DNA from 2 places in the Marinobacter sp. B-21 genome. Region 1 is predicted to be linked to the other one. Evidence: predicted binding sites of a transcription regulator. Region 1 holds the regulator's gene; the other holds the start of a gene.
What was found. Region 1 encodes sigma-54, which starts transcription at its own class of promoters, with help from an activator protein. Its sites were predicted from a motif close to ANTGGCATNNANNTTGCTNT; they were not measured.
Positions count from the first base shown of each region.

Region 1 (3,418 bases):
TGCCCCAGGAAGCCTCGGTATTCCGCAAACTGTCGGTGCGCGACAACATCATGGCCATTCTGGAAACCCGCAAGGGTCTGGGTAAGGCGGAGCGGGAAAAGAAGGTGGAAGAATTGCTCGAAGAATTCCACATTACCCACATTCGTGACAGCATGGGCATGGCCCTGTCCGGCGGCGAGCGCCGGCGTGTGGAAATTGCCAGGGCCCTGGCGATGGAGCCGGCCTTTATCCTCCTGGATGAGCCGTTCGCCGGTGTCGACCCCATTTCCGTGAGCGATATCAAACACATCATCCGGCATCTTCGGGACAAGGGCATTGGTGTGTTGATTACCGACCACAACGTGCGTGAGACCCTGGACATCTGTGAGAATGCCTACATCGTTTCCGGTGGCCACATCATCGCCTCCGGTAATGCCGAGGCCATTCTGGCCAACCAGCAGGTGAAGGAAGTGTATCTGGGCAATGAGTTCCGACTGTGAAATTGGGGTCAGATGAAATTGGGGTCAGATGAAAAGTTCATCTGACCCCAATTTCATCTGACCCCCGGATTGTTTTGATGATCTGTAGCAAGTAAACTCGGCAAAGAACTTGCTAGGGTAATACAGAGCCAAGGCAAGTAACCGACATATAAAGAATTTTTCACTACCTACGACACCAAGCGCTGATGAGTGACGGATCCTGAACCATGGTAATGAAAGCCTCCTTACAGTTAAAGCTGGGTCAGAGCCTGACCATGACACCCCAGCTGCAACAGGCGATCCGGCTTCTACAGCTTTCCACTCTCGACCTTCAGCAGGAAGTCCAGCAGGCCCTGGAATCCAACCCCATGCTGGAGACGTCCGAGGATGAGGATCAGCCGGAGACCGACACCGGGAATGACGAACGGGAGGCCAATGCCACCGAGTCCGCCGCTGAGACAGTTCCCGAACCTTCACCCGACTGGGATGAAACCGAAAACGGTCCGGACTGGTCCTCGGAAAACGAAATCCCGGATAATATCCCGGACGATCTCCCGGTCGACACCGCCTGGGACGATATCTACCAGTCCGCACCGGCATCGGCCGCCCGTAACGATGACGAAAACGATCACGATTTCGAGACCCGCAACTCCCCCACTGACACGCTTCAGGATCACCTGGAATGGCAACTGAACCTGACCCCGATGAGCGAACGGGACCAGGCCATTGCCCACGCTTTGATGGACGCAGTGGATGAACGCGGTTATCTGACCAGTCCGCTGGAAGAGATTCATGCCGGGTTGCTGGATGAAAACGAAGAAGACCCCCTTGAGCTGGATGAAGTCGAGGCGGTCCTTCACCGGCTGCAGCATTTTGATCCTCCCGGCGTGTTCGCCCGGGACCTGCAGGAATGCCTGCTGATCCAGCTCAACCAGCTGCCGCCGGAAACGCCCTGGCTGGCCCAGGCTCGCCTGGTCATCACCCATTACATCAATCTGCTCGGCAACCGCGACTATGCCCAACTGCTACGCCGCAGCCGCCTGAAAGAAGACCAGCTGCGGGATGTACTGGCCCTGATTACCGGTCTGAATCCCCGCCCCGGTGACGTGATTGACCGCACCGAACCTGACTACGTAATTCCGGATGTGATCGTTCGCAAGCACAACGGCCGCTGGCGCGTTGAACTGAATCCGGAAATTGCCCCGCGCATCCGCGTCAATGCCAGCTATGCTTCTCTTATAAGGCGTGCGGACAGCAGTGCCGACAACACTTACCTGCGGGATCAGTTGCAGGAGGCGAAATGGTTTATCAAGAGCCTGCAGAGCCGCAATGAAACCCTGCTGAAAGTGGCGACCCGTATTGTCGAGCACCAGCAAGGATTCCTGGATCAGGGTGAAGAAGCCATGAAACCGCTGATCCTCTCTGATATCGCCCAGGCGGTTGAGATGCATGAGTCCACGATTTCCCGGGTCACCACCCAGAAATACATGCACACCCCCCGGGGAATTTTCGAGCTGAAATATTTCTTCTCCAGCCATGTCAGCACTGACGAAGGCGGTGAATGTTCTTCCACGGCGATCCGCGCGATGATCAAAAAGCTGATTGCCGCGGAAACGCCCAAAAAGCCATTGAGCGACAGTAAAATTGCAGCCATGCTAGGAGAACAGGGAATCAAGGTTGCGCGACGCACCGTTGCCAAGTACCGGGAGGCCATGCACATTCCGCCTTCGAACGAACGCAAGCGGCTGGTCTGAACACCCCGGGGTCCGGGCGCAACGTACTATTCGCCGGCGCACAATGCGCCAGCACCCAGACCGGCTCCCGGGAGCCGGAACGATGACAACAGGAGACGCCTATGCAACTCAATATTTCAGGCCATCACGTAGAACTGACTCCCGCACTGAAGGATTATGTTTCAGAGAAGTTCCAGAAGCTCGAGCGTCACTTTGACCACATCAGCAACTGCCAGGTAACCCTGGAAGTGGAGAAGGTGCGCCAGATTGCGGAAGCCACGCTGCACGTGGTTGGTGGTGAGATTCACGCAAAGGCAGAAAATGAGGATATGTACGCAGCCATCGATGTCCTGATCGACAAGCTGGACCGCCAGATTCTCAAACACAAGGAAAAGAATGTAGACCGGATGCACGGAAACGGCTCTCGCTAACTGGCTGTTTTCATGCAAGTCATCCAATCGAGCTGCGACACGGCTGACGTGTCGCAGCCTTTTTTTAACGGAAATGCAGTCGATCCATGAGCGACACATCCCTGACCATAGACAACATACTTGCACCGGAGCTCACCCTCTGTCGGGTGTCGGCATCCAGCAAGAAGCGGGCTCTGGAGTTTATTGCCGAGCAGATAAACCTCCAGGACAATACGCTCAGCGAAACCCAGATATTCAATAACCTGATCTCACGGGAGCGTCTGGGTAGCACCGGTATTGGCCAGGGAATTGCCATCCCACACTGCCGCCTGGAAGGCCTGGATCATGTGGTGGGCGTACTGATGACGCTGGAAGAAAGCGTCGAGTTTGACGCCATCGACAATCAGCCGGTAGATCTGATCTTCGCCCTGGTCGTGCCCAAGGAGGCCACCAGCGAACACCTGGAACTGCTCAGCCAGCTGGCGGAAAAATTCAATGAGCGGTCGTTCTGTGATCGCCTGCGGCAATGCGAGGACGCCAGCACCCTGTACGAGCGCATGACCGCCTCAAGCGGATGACATTCATTGCAGTGGAGGTACGTGGTCATGAAGCTGATTATCGTCAGTGGCAGGTCCGGATCGGGCAAGAGTACCGCACTTCATGTTCTGGAAGACCTGGGCTTCTATTGCATAGACAACCTCCCGATCGGCCTGCTTTTCCCCCTTACCCGGGAAGCCGCCAGCCAGACAAAACCGGGCCGCCTCGGCAAGATGGCCGTGAGCATTGACGCCCGTAACCTTTCCGGAGAACTGGCCAA
Region 1 covers NZ_JBSXNZ010000064.1:38,395-41,812, forward strand. Annotated here, with positions in the region: gene lptB (LPS export ABC transporter ATP-binding protein) at 1-479, shown strand, start outside; gene AC13C0_RS07205 (RNA polymerase factor sigma-54) at 692-2,212, shown strand; gene hpf (ribosome hibernation promoting factor) at 2,314-2,622, shown strand; gene ptsN (PTS IIA-like nitrogen regulatory protein PtsN) at 2,709-3,179, shown strand; gene rapZ (RNase adapter RapZ) at 3,207-3,418, shown strand, end outside.

Region 2 (3,418 bases), on a different contig from region 1:
CCACCGCGGAGTGAGTGAATAGCTCCGGGAACAGCCGCATCATCATCCGCCGGTTTTCCAGCATGTAGGACACACCACTGGGGCAGCGGAGGTTGTCTTCCAGCACGTAGAAATCGCCGTCGTTATGACGAATCAGGTCGATGCCGGCGATGTGGGAATACAGGTTGCGGGGCAGCTTCAGGTTCTGCATCCCCGGCTGGTACTGAGGGTTGGAAAACACCTGTTCGGCACTGATCACGCCGGCCTTGACGATGTCGTAGTCGTGGTAGATGTCGAAGAGAAACCGGTTCAGGGCCTGGACCCGCTGCCGCAGTCCGCTTTGGAGTTTCTGCCAGTCGCTGGCGGAAATTACGCGGGGGATCAGGTCGAAGGGGATAAGCCGGTCCGCCCCCTGGTCCTCACCATATACATTGAAAGTGATGCCGAGTCGCTGGAACAGTACATCTGCTTCCCGACGTTTTTCGGCGATCAACTCCTCGTTTGAGTTGATCAGCCAATGCTCCAGCATCCGGCACTGGGGGCGTACCCGGTTATCTTCATCAAACAGCTCGTCGTAGAGGCCTTCGGCCGGCGTCTGGATCAGCATGGTTCGGTTCGTCTCCGTCAATCGCGCCGTACATAACGGCGCGGAATGAAAAAACCGGCTGCAAAAGACGGGCCACCGACAAGATTATTCGATAGCCGTTGCGCCAATGCGGTGAATGCTTACGTCCGCACCGTTGAACTCTTCCTCTTCGGTCAGCCGCAGGCCGGAGATCGCATTAATAACACTATAGACGATCAGACCGCCGACAAAGCCGACAGCGACACCGGTCACCGAGCCGATGATCTGGGACATCAGGCTGATGCCGCCGAGGCCACCCAGAGCCTCCTGGCCGAAGATGCCGCAGGCGATGGCGCCCCAGACACCGCAGACACCGTGCAGGGGCCAGACGCCCAGCACATCGTCCAGGCGTACAATCCTGGCCTGGGCCCATTCAAACAGGTACACAAAGATGGCGCCGGCCACACCCCCGGTAATCAGTGCCCCGACCGGGTGCATCAGGTCTGAACCGGCACACACGGCCACCAGTCCGGCCAGCGGGCCGTTGTGAATAAAGCCCGGGTCTTTGCGGCCCAGCAGCATCGACACCAGGATGCCGCCGACCATGGCCATCAGGCTGTTGACCGCCACCAGGCCGCTGATGCCATCGAGGGTCTGGGCGGACATGACGTTAAAGCCAAACCAGCCAACCGTGAGAATCCAGGAACCGAGGGCCAGGAACGGAATATTGGAAGGGGCAAACGCCACGACCTTGCCGTGGCGATACCGGCCTTTACGGGCGCCGAGTACCAGCACAGCCGCCAGCGCAATCCAGCCGCCGACCGTATGCACCACAACGGAGCCGGCAAAGTCGTGAAAGGATGCACCAAACTGGTTCTCAAGCCAGCTCTGGAAACCGTAGTTGCCGTTCCAGACCAGCCCTTCGAAGAAGGGGTAGACGAACGCCACGATCAGGCCCGAAGCGATCAGCATGGGGTAGAACTTTGCCCGCTCGGCAATGCCGCCGGATACGATGGCGGGAATGGCCGCGGCAAAGGTCATCAGGAAGAAAAACTTCACCAGATCATAGCCGTTGGCGGCGGTGAGCTCGGCGGCCCCACTCATGAAATGAGTGCCGTAGGCGATGTAATAGCCGATGAAGAAGTAGGCCACGGCGGAGATGCCGAAGTCGGTCATGATCTTGACCAGCGCGTTTACCTGGTTCTTGTGGCGGACGGTACCGACTTCCAGAAAGGCAAAGCCGGCGTGCATGGCCAGCACCATAACGGCACCGATCAGGATGAACAGTGTGTTGGCGCTTTCAGTCAGGGTGTTTACTGCACTCGTGATGTCCACGGGTTTTCGCTCCTGATGTTGGGTATCGGGCCTCTTCCGGGCCGTTGTGCATGGAAAGGGCATGGAATTGTGCATTGATGAGGTGCAGGATAAGCAAGAGCTGTTCCAAAACAATGCATTTCGAGAGTGGGACGGGGGTTGCGGCAATATTGAAAGCGGCTGGCGGGGTATGGTTGGCGCTTACCGCACTATAGTTGTGCGTTTTCAGGGTGAATGCACCAATCTGGCGTGTTTTTACCAGCTAATTTCGCCGGAAGAGGGGGTGCCGGACTCGATCCCAATGATCGTTTCCTGATCCACGGATTCGGACTCAATAAGCTCCCGCAGGCGAATTTCCTGTTCCTGCATGGGCTCGGAAAGATCAATGATGATCTCCACCCGGCGGTTTTTTGCGCGGTTCTCGGGGGAAGTGTTCGACACTCTCGGCTCGGTATCCGCCAGCCCGGTTACCGCAAGCCTGGTGGGCTGCACGTAATCCCGGGCCAGCAATACATTGGCCACAGCCGCCGCCCGGGCCGCGGACAGGTCCCAGTTGCTGTAGAAGCGTTCTGTGCGGATGGGCACGTTGTCGGTATGGCCTTCAATGGTCAGGTTGCCGGGAATCGTGGCCAGAACTTTCGCCATTTCCAGCAGGAGGCCCTCGAACTCCCAGGTCAGCTGTGCGGAGCCTGATGGAAACGAGCCTTTTTCCTCGACGCGGATCACGATGCGCCGCTGGTCCTGGCTGACGTTGATGCGTCCGTCGGCGATGGCCGGCTCCAGCACCTGCAGAAGATCGCCCATGGTTTCCTTTATCTGGTCCTGGATCGCGGCCTCCACGGCCAGGTCTGCGGGGCTTTTCAGGGTCTGTAGCTCCGGCTGTTCATCCGTCGTGGTTTGCTTTACTTCATTTACTACCGTGGGCTCCGGAGGGGCGGGCGAGAAGGTGTCAAAAACGGGGCTGGTGCCCTTGGGTATTTCCAGCACCGGTACCTCGCGCTGGACCCCGAAGGCCTTGGAAAGTTCGCCGGCAATCTGTTTGAACTTCTGGGCGTCGATTTCCGAGAACGAAAGCAGCAGAACAAAGAAACACATCAGCAGAGACATCAGGTCTGCAAAGGTGACTACCCAGGCGGGGATGCCCGGTTTTTCCTCTTCCGGCAGCTCATCCATGCCTATGTGCCCTCGGCTTCGACCAGTTTCTCACGCTCCTTCGGTGGCAGGTAGCTTGACAGCATCTGTTCTATAATCCGCGGATTGGTGCCTTCCTGAATGGCCACAAGAGCGTCTGTGTAAAGAGACTGCATCCGGGCTTCTTCTGTCATTCGCAGAGACAGCTTGTCTGCGATGGGCGTAGCGATCATGGTGGCGATCATGGCGCCATAGAGTGTGGTCAGAAGCGCAACGGCCATGGCAGGGCCGATGGATTTCGGGTCTTCCATGTTGGAAAGCATCTGAACCAGACCGATGAGGGTGCCGATCATGCCCATGGCCGGAGCGACGTCCGCCATGGCGGTAAAAACCTTGGCGCCGGAGCGATTGTGCTCCAGTGTCATCAGG
Region 2 covers NZ_JBSXNZ010000086.1:149,684-153,101, forward strand. Annotated here, with positions in the region: gene AC13C0_RS17120 (circularly permuted type 2 ATP-grasp protein) at 1-586, opposite strand, end outside; gene AC13C0_RS17125 (ammonium transporter) at 671-1,879, opposite strand; gene AC13C0_RS17130 (flagellar motor protein MotB) at 2,114-3,031, opposite strand; gene AC13C0_RS17135 (MotA/TolQ/ExbB proton channel family protein) at 3,034-3,418, opposite strand, start outside.
Region 2: the regulator sigma-54 is predicted to act here: its motif matches at 1,970-1,989, upstream of AC13C0_RS17125 (ammonium transporter).